3 regions of the Bacillus sp. GW823-FHT06A10 genome follow, and region 3 is predicted to be linked to each of the others. Evidence: riboswitches for the same ligand, from Rfam matches in the RefSeq annotation. Region 3 holds a riboswitch; each other region holds the start of a gene.
The links. A riboswitch is a leader RNA that binds a small molecule or an ion and turns the genes downstream of it on or off. The one in region 3 is predicted to bind thiamine pyrophosphate.

Region 1 (3,285 bases), on a different contig from region 3:
TTTGATTTTGCTTATTTAATTCCTTCTTATCATAATCCAACCGGTATTGTTACGAGTTCAGAGAAAAGAACGGAATTGATGAGGTTATTCTCAAAATACAAGGTTCCTATTATAGAGGACGGATTTAATGAAGAATTACGTTATTCAGGTTCACATTTAGCTCCATTATTAACTTTTGCGGGAGCTGGCAATAATGTGATTTATATTAGTAGCTTTTCAAAGGTGCTTTTCCCTGGTTTACGTGTAGGCTGGATTATTGCAGATAAAGAGCTGATTCATTATTTAGAAAGCGTAAAAAGAGCAAGAACGATTCACACATCTACGCTAGATCAAGCTGTTCTGTTTCAATATTTACATGAGGGATATTTTGAAAAATATTTAAAAAAGGCAAGATCTGTTTATAAGAAAAAATATGAGTTAGCTGTCGGGGCATGTAACCAGTACATTCCTTTTAAAAGAATGACTGGAGATGGTGGACTTCATTTATTTATAGAGCTAGAAGAGCGTATGAATGCCCGCACACTTTTACAAAAGTGTTATGAGAAAGGCGTTACGTTTTCACCTGGAGATGTTTTTTACTCTGATGGAGAAGGAGCAAACACTTTCCGATTAGGGTTTTCGCGCTTGAAAGAAGAAGAAATAGTTCGGGGAATTAAAATAATTGGTGATACATTAAAAAATGAAATTTGGAGTTGAGAAAATGAAAATCGGTGTTATTATGGGCGGGGTATCGTCTGAAAAACAAGTTTCAATTATGACGGGGAATGAAATGATTGCTCATTTAGATAAAAATAAGTATGAAATAGTTCCAATTACATTAAACGAAAAAATGGATTTAATTGAAAAAGCGAAAGACATTGACTTTGCATTGCTCGCATTACACGGAAAATACGGAGAAGATGGGACAGTTCAAGGAACACTGGAGAGTTTAGGGATTCCTTATAGCGGAAGTAATATGTTATCTAGCAGTATATGTATGGATAAAAATATTTCGAAAAAGATTTTACGTTATGAAGGTGTAGAAACACCAGATTGGATTGAACTTACAAAAATGGAGGATCTAAATCTTGATGAGTTAGATAAGTTAGGATTTCCATTAGTGGTAAAACCAAACTCTGGCGGATCGAGTGTCGGGGTGAAAATCGTTTACAATAAAAATGAATTGATCTCAATGCTAGAAACTGTATTCGAATGGGATTCTGAAGTAGTAATTGAGAAGTATATAAAAGGTGATGAAATTACATGTTCTATTCTGGATGGAAAACAGTTACCTATAGTTTCAATTCGACATGCAGCCGAGTTCTTTGATTACAATGCAAAATATGATGATACTAGTACAGTTGAGGAAGTTATCGAACTTCCAGCAGAAATTAATGAACGTGTAAATAAAGCTTCACTGACTTGTTATAAAGCATTAAAATGTAGTGTTTATGCAAGAGTTGATATGATGGTGAAGGACGGAATTCCATATGTAATGGAAATTAATACATTACCAGGGATGACACAATCAAGCCTATTGCCCAAAAGTGCAGAAGCAGCGGGAATTAGTTATAGCAAACTATTAGATATAATTATTGAAACATCATTAAAAGTTAGAAATGAAGAAGGGTTTTAAGGAGATTATATAACTAATTCTTTTGACAGTTTCACGAAGTATGCTATGATGAATACATTATAAAAACAAAATATTTATCCACTAGGGGAGCCTTTTATAGGCTGAGATCAAATGTGATTTTGAGACTCTTAGTACCTGATCTGGTTAATGCCAGCGTAGGGAAGTGGGAAAGACGTTGCTATTTAATGAGTAAATAAATACTGTCAATTTCACTTTCTTTACGCCTGTAAAGAAAGTTTTTTTATTTTACAGCTTTAATAATTGTGGATAAATACTTATATTTTATACATTATTGGAGGGATTTAAATGACTTTTTCACAATCATTACGTAAAGAAGTAGATTCAATTTGGGAAGCGAGTTTTAACCATCCTTTTGTAAAAAAACTTGGTGAAGGAACATTAGATTTAGCTAGTTTTCGCTATTATGTGCTTCAAGATTCATATTATTTGAGTCATTTTGCTAGAGTACAAACTTTAGGAGCTGCAAAAGCTCTTGAATTAGAGACGACAGCTCGTATGGCACATCATGCTCAAAATACATATGAGGCCGAGTTATCTTTACATGAGAATTTTGCTAAAAAGCTAGGGATAACAAAAGAAGAAAAAGATAATTTTATTCCTGCGCCAACTGCATATGCGTATACTTCACATATGTATCGTGCTGCGTATGAAGGGCATTTAGGAGATATCATTGCAGTAATTTTACCTTGCTATTGGTTGTATTATGAAATTGGCGAACGCTTAAAAGAGTGCCAGCCGGAAGAGCCAATTTATAACGAATGGATTTCTGCTTATGGATCTGATTGGTTCCGTACGCTAGTTGAAGAACAAATTACACGTTTAGATACTATCGCTGAAAAAGTAACAGAGGCAGACCGCAAACGTATGAAACAGCATTTTATTATTAGCAGTCAATATGAATATTCATTTTGGGAAATGGCTTATACATTAGAAAAGTGGCCAGTGGATACAGACGTAAAAGACGTAATTGGATAAAGAATAGAAGTAATGTTATAGATAGGTATGGATCATACCTATCTATATATTTTTTCTTGTCAAATTCGCGTAAAGTCATTAGTGCTACGGATGTGGCGAAATAGAATATCGATAATTTAGCTCATTTACTTGTCTACGCATTAACTGGATAAACTTCTGTCACATTTATTTTACAATCAAAGAACGTAAATGTTGGTGGTATGAAGTTAAATAAGAAAAGAAACCCGAGCTGTTAGCTGTAACGGAGTTGTTTTTTCTTTGCAGGAATTTCTAAATTATCATGGAGTGTTGTTAATACAATATGCATATTTGCATATTGTGTTTTTTTGAGTTCTTTTTGTGTTAAAATCAAATATAGGGATGTGGGAATATAAAGAAGTAAAAGCAGGAATATCCAATTAATTTTGAGAGGTGTTATATGTTTACAAATAAGAAATTAATTCGATTTGGTTTATCGTTGTTTGTATTTTTAGGAATCATTAATTTTACAATCAGCTATTTCCAAACATATCTTGAAACAGCAGCAGATATCAAATGGGTAATTCCAGAAATTTGGAAAACTATTTTACTAGATGTTCCTCAAGGTATACTTGTTCTTTTAGGCGCAATTGCTTTATATGATTTCACAAAAGAGGCATCACAAAAAGACGCATCAATCTAAGTGTGTCTTTTTT
Region 2 (3,285 bases), on a different contig from region 3:
ATTTTCGGTATCGCTTGGATGGGAGATACTTTCTTTAATGGAAACTTAAATATGATTCAAGGATCCATTCAGCATTTAGTAACAAGTGCACCTTGGCTATTTGCCATCGCACTATTCATTCTATCTATTTTACTGTACAGCCAAGCAGCAACAGTACGTGCCTTAATGCCACTTGGACTATCCCTTGGTATTCCACCAGCACTACTGATTGCGATGTTCCCTGCAGTAAACGGATATTTCTTCATTCCAAACTACGGGACAATCGTTGCTGCCATTAACTTTGACCGTACCGGTACAACAGGTATTGGTAAATACGTATTAAATCATAGCTTTATGATTCCAGGCTTAATTGCAACATTTACTTCTATCGGAATTGGAATGCTCTTAATTTCAATTATGTTTTAAAGAAAAAGCACAAACCTTTATTTAAAAAGGTTTGTGTTTTTTTAATCAAACGTTTGTTTAAATTTTTTGGGCAGTCTACTTCTCGATGTAGCACTTAAAATACTACATGTCCTTTTCTACAAACTTCTCTTTACTTCTTCAGCTAATTTTCTCGTACTTTCATATGCAGATTCAGCTAAACTAATTGCTGAAACAACTGAAATACCATCCGCACCCGCTTCTATAACTGCCGCTGTATTTTCAATTGTAATCCCACCAATACCAACGATTGGCACTGTAATTCCTTGTTCTCTAAAATAAGCTAATCCTTTCGTTCCTTGAACCGCTTTCGTATCTTTTTTCGTACTCGTTGGGAAAATAGGTCCAACGCCTAAATAATCTGCTCCGTTTTCGATTGCAAAGCGTGCTTCTTCAATTGTATGAGCAGATACGCCGATAATTTTATCTCCCATTTTTTCACGAACAGATGTAATTCCTTCATCATCTTGTCCTACATGAACACCATCTGCATCTAATTCAATGGCTAATTCTACATCATCATTTACAATGAAAGGAACACTATATTCCTTACAAAGCGTCTGCAATTCTTTTGCAAAGCGCACTCTATCTTCTCCGATTAAAGAACCTTCCCCCTTCTCGCGAAACTGAAAAATTGTCACTCCACCATCTAACGCTTCTTTCAATACAGCTAGAGGATCCCTCGTGCAGTTATTACTTCCCATAATAAAATACACTTGTAATAACTTAGACATCTTCTTTGTTTCAATGCGCATCATGTGTTTCATCCCCCTTACTCTAACTCCTCAATCTTTCCATACTTCTCAATATCACCAGCAGTAGTATTCGCTAACTGATTTAAAAATTCAATTTGGAAACTACCAGGTCCCTTTTCCACGGTCTTAGTAGCTGCCAGTTCCGAAGCTACACCATAAAACGTTAATGCTGCTACTGCTGCTTTTACATAATCTTTTTCCACTGCTACAAATGCTCCTATTACAGACGTTAGTAAACAACCTGTTCCCGTAACTTTCGTTAAAATAGGGTGACCGTTTCGAATAACAATAGTTCTCTCTCCATCTGTAACAACATCTTCTTTTCCAGTAATAACCGCAACTGTATTTAATTCGTCTGCTGCCTGCCTTGCAATACCTACAACATTGCCATTTCCAGTACCAGCGTCTACCCCTTTAATTTCCCATTTCTCATTAATAACGTTTGCTATTTCAGCCGCATTGCCGCGGATAATTGCTAAATCTATTTCGGCTGGAATATGTCTCGCAACTTCTGTTCGATACGAAGTTGCTCCTGCACCAACTGGATCAAATAGTACTGGCACATTGTTCACATTTGCTGATTTACCAGCAAGTAACATCGCTTCTACTTCCTCAGGACGAAGTGTTCCCATATTTAATACTAACGCTCCAGCAATGCTAGCCATTTCTGCTACTTCTTCTTTTGCATACGCCATTACAGGCGATGCCCCAAGTGCCAACAAACCGTTAGCAGTAAAATTTGTTACAACAACATTTGTAATATTATGAACAAGCGGATTAGATTCTCTCACCAAATCCACTACTTTACTAATTTCTTTCATATTCATCCTTTTCATCTCCTAACTATAATGATGGGAGATACACAAAAAGACACTTTGCGCGTACGCAAAGTGCCTGAACATGTGCTTTTACACTCTCCCTACGCTGGCATTATCCAACAGGTTCAAATGGTCAATGACGGACTAGTAGCCATACTCTCAGTTTGTATCCACAAACTCCCATGTGTTTCTTATTCATCTACTTCAAAGTCTACTCTTATTCTAGTAAAATAACAAGTTCTTTACTTTTCTATTTAATATAGAAGCAACTGATAAAGTGAAACTTTAATCAGTTGGGATTTTGTTCACTCCATTAAAAACAGCTCAAATATGGAGCGAAACTGAATCTCAAGAAGATGTATGCTATATTTAACTTATGGAAATTTGAAAGGATGTTTTTAATATGTCAAAAAGCGTTGTAATCGCTGAAAAACCTTCCGTTGCACGAGATATTGCTCGTGTACTGAAGTGTGATAAAAAAGGAAACGGCTATCTTGAGGGTAATAAATATATTGTAACTTGGGCTTTAGGTCATCTCGTTACATTAGCAGATCCAGAAAGTTATGATGTGAAATATAAAAAGTGGAATTTAGAAGATTTACCGATGCTACCTGAGCGTTTAAAATTAACGGTTATTAAACAAACTGGTAAACAATTTAATGCTGTAAAAAGTCAGCTACTTAGAAAAGATGTAAATGAAATTATTGTAGCAACAGACGCTGGACGTGAAGGGGAATTAGTCGCACGCTGGATTATCGATAAAGTTAAGCTAAATAAACCAATCAAACGTTTATGGATTTCTTCTGTAACCGATAAAGCAATTAAAGATGGTTTTGCAAATTTAAAACCAGGTAAAGCCTATGACAATTTATACGCTTCAGCAGTTGCACGTTCAGAAGCTGACTGGTATATCGGTCTTAATGCAACTCGCGCTTTAACAACTCGCTTTAATGCCCAGTTAAATTGCGGCCGTTGCCAATTGTATCCTGTCAATTGCTAGGGTGAAATTAATTTTTCTAGTATTTATAAGACTTGTAAGAATTGCGCCCAAACAATTCTGGTTGCAATTATTATTTCATGCATTAAAATATTATATTTTTCTTCCTCAATCCGTCCCTCTTATATAAATATAAAATATTCGTAACTACTCAATCCATAGTTAAAAACGGGTGTAGCATTCTTTAATTGAAGAGATAGTCACATCTTTATTCAAAACTTCGCTTCTTTCTTACAAACATCATGACTTTATTTTAGATGCACAGTATGGCGATATGGCGAAGCTTTTTTAT
Region 3 (3,285 bases):
ACAATTAGATTTTACAGAAAAAATACCGATTACTTCAAAAGATGAAATTGGAGATTTATCGAAAAATATTAATGTGCTATCAAATAAACTCCATTCGCATATTGGGCAGTTAGAAGAAGATATTGAAAAGGAAAGAAAGTTAGAAAAGACGCGAAAAGAATTCATTTCTGGTGTTTCACATGAATTAAAAACACCGCTAAGTATTATGAAAAGCTGTATTTCTATTTTAAAAGACGGGGTAGCTGAACATAAAAAAGAGTATTATTTTCAGGCGATGGAGAGAGAAGTAGACAAAATGGATACGTTAATTTTGGATATGCTTGAGTTAGCTAAATTTGAATCTGGTACATATAAAATGAAAAAGGATTCGTTTTATATTGATACAGTAATTGAAGACATATGTGAACATCTATCTGTGGAAATAGAGAAAAAAGAGCTTTGTGTTCATAAAAATATATGTTCATTTGAAGTGATTGCAAATCAAGGCCGGATTGAACAAGTCATCGTGAATTTCATTACGAATGCCATACGTTATACACCAAATAAAGAAGATATTATTATTTCTACAATAGATGAGAAGGATCGTATAAAAGTGTGCATTGAAAATAAAGGTACTCACATTGAAGAAGAACAATTAGATAAAATTTGGGATCGTTTTTATCGAGTGGATACAGCTCGTCAGCGTTCACAAGGTGGGACGGGGCTTGGGCTTGCCATTTCTAAAAATATTTTAGAATTACACGATGCTGAATATGGAGTGAAAAATACAGAAGACGGTGTATTATTTTACTTTTACTTACCGAAAAAAGCGTAGATAATGCATGCTACGCTTTTTTTAATTTATTTTCATATTATCTTTACCTAATCTTTATTTTTAAGCGATATAATCTGGTTAGAAAATGAGGTTATGTAAGGAGTCGATGAACCGTGCATAGCAATTGGCTAAGTATAATGGTATTTATTTTCTTTTGCGCATTTATTGTATTTTTAATTAATATTACGATATGAAAAAAGAGCGCTCATTAAGCGCCCTTTTTTTGTGTATTCATTTGATAAGCACTGATGCTTTTGAATAAGCGTGGGGAAGTGAGGAATAAAAATATAAGTAAAACTGTACATAAAATAAAAGAACCAAGCATTGTACTTCCATTTACGATTAATGAATATAACACAGCTGATTGACCTTTCGGCGCATATTGTCCCCAGAAAATAATACCGGCAATAAAGTGACAGAAATAGCGAGCAAAGCTACCGACAAATGTAGCAAGGATAATGTAAACAAGGATTTTCTTACCATGGTTTTGTTTTGCTGAAGGTTGTTCATTGCGACTACCTAAACTTGAATGTTCTTCACTATTTTCATTAGACGTTAAAAGTGCTTTTTGAATTGGACGATAGAATAAGCCAGCAAATCCGATAAAAGCAAAGGCAATGAAGTACTCAATGAATGCTTGAACAGGTGTTAAAATGTAAGCATCCCCCACGACTATTTGTAATAGTCCCCAAACTAAACCACCTAAGAAAGCTGATTTAAAGCCCCAGCGGTAAGCAATAATAAAAATAGGAATCATAGCGAATGAGATAGAACCGCCTGTTGGAAGTTTAAGTGATAATGGTAAAATATCGATAATCATGGCGAAGGCTGCAAGAATAGCAGATTCGATCATCGCTTGTAAATTAGTGTTACGCATGTTGTCTCCCCCTAAATCCAAGTTGTACAAAAAAGAATAGATATCATAGGAGGATACGAAATACGTAAATAAAAATGAGGTATGTATTTCGGACGTTTGCACAATCCCTGCGTTAGCATTAACTAACAGGTTCGAAGGGTCGGAACGAAGTGTTCCCTCTCAGCGGCATGGCTCCCCCAGTGATAACGAGATTCTTTATTTGCTATTGTTTATTGTAAGCGAAATGGATGAGAATGGCAAACAAATGCTGTATGACAATAATTGAAATAGAATTGTAGCGAAATGTTAATAAATATGAAGCAAAAGGGTATAGTACAAGAGAAATTGGGTGTGGTATAATTTTTTTGAAAATAATTATCATTCTCTTCTGAGGGGGAAGGTTATGAGCTTAGTAGATATTAAAATTGGAGAGAAAGTGTTAGTAAAAAGTATTCAGTCTTTAGATCAGCTATTAAAGCGTAGACTAGCTGCTTTCGGTCTTGCGGAAGGAAGCGAACTTCGCTTGAAACAGAAGGCGATGTTCAAAGGTCCTTGTACATTGGAGTGTCGTGGACAGTTAATTAGTATTCGTCATTGTGACGCGAAAATGATAAAGGTGGAATTAGCGTGAATAAGGTAGCTTTGCTAGGGAATCCGAATACAGGGAAGACATCATTATTTAATGCACTTACTGGTTCTTATGAATACGTAGGAAACTGGAGCGGTGTAACAGTAGAAAAAAAGGTTGGTAAATTAAAAGATAGACAAGGAACATTAATTGATTTACCAGGTGTGTATGATTTAAATCCAGTTTCACGTGATGAAGGTGTTGTAACAAACTTTCTATTAACAGAAGAATTTAATCATATGTTAAATATCGTAGATTCTTCGCAGTTTGAGAGAAATATGCATTTAACGTTGCAATTACTTGAATTTGGTAAGCCGGTCTCAATTGGTTTAAATATGGTTGATGTGGCGAAGCAAAGAGGAATTGTCATTGATGTAAAACGATTATCAGAACTATTAGGTGTAACAGTCGTTCCTGTCGTTGCAAGAAGTGGAAAAGGTTGTGAAGAACTACTTGCGACTCTTAAAGAAAATGACAAAAAGGAGAAAAAGCCATTCCTTATTTCATATGGTGTACAAATGGATGAAGGAATTGGAGAAGTAATTGCTCTTTTAGAGACAGCGAATTATGAGCATCCGAGATGGTTAGCACTTCAATTTTTAAGCAATAACGAAGTAGTAGAAAAAGAAATGAAAGCATTACCAATTTATAAGGAACTCATAGCCATTCGATCTCGCTTAGAAGGAAAACTTGATTGTACGTTAGAAGAGCACATTTACAAAACTCGTGAAGCGTATATTGAAAAGTTAAAAACAAATGTTATGAAGCATGAGAAAGAAGGAAAAATTCCTTTTTCAGAAAAAATTGATAGATTAATTACACATAAAATTTTAGGACTTCCAATCTTTTTAGCAGTTATGTTTTTTATTTTTCAGGTTACGTTTACGTGGATTGGTACACCTTTATCGGATATGTTAGATGAGTTTTTTGGTGGTCAGCTTACGGATTGGGTGACGGCTGGACTTACAAGTATTGGAGCTTCTGATT

Region 1: another riboswitch for thiamine pyrophosphate. It lies ahead of tenA (thiaminase II); the one in region 3 lies ahead of thiT (energy-coupled thiamine transporter ThiT).
Region 2: another riboswitch for thiamine pyrophosphate. It lies ahead of thiM (hydroxyethylthiazole kinase); the one in region 3 lies ahead of thiT (energy-coupled thiamine transporter ThiT).

The regions. Positions count from the first base shown of each region.
Region 1 is NZ_JBXAHT010000001.1:1,789,980-1,793,264, forward strand. It holds gene pdxR (MocR-like pyridoxine biosynthesis transcription factor PdxR) at 1-696, shown strand, start outside; gene AC1Q8M_RS08990 (D-alanine--D-alanine ligase) at 701-1,615, shown strand; TPP riboswitch at 1,689-1,794, shown strand; gene tenA (thiaminase II) at 1,922-2,611, shown strand; gene AC1Q8M_RS09000 (DUF3937 family protein) at 3,030-3,272, shown strand.
Region 2 is NZ_JBXAHT010000004.1:144,032-147,316, reverse strand. It holds gene AC1Q8M_RS24470 (anaerobic C4-dicarboxylate transporter family protein) at 1-405, shown strand, start outside; gene thiE (thiamine phosphate synthase) at 522-1,181, opposite strand; gene thiM (hydroxyethylthiazole kinase) at 1,196-2,005, opposite strand; TPP riboswitch at 2,078-2,190, opposite strand; partial or broken gene topB (DNA topoisomerase III) at 2,400-2,975, shown strand.
Region 3 is NZ_JBXAHT010000002.1:65,791-69,075, forward strand. It holds gene AC1Q8M_RS15065 (sensor histidine kinase) at 1-814, shown strand, start outside; gene thiT (energy-coupled thiamine transporter ThiT) at 1,023-1,691, opposite strand; TPP riboswitch at 1,778-1,879, opposite strand; gene AC1Q8M_RS15075 (FeoA family protein) at 2,074-2,301, shown strand; gene feoB (ferrous iron transport protein B) at 2,298-3,285, shown strand, end outside.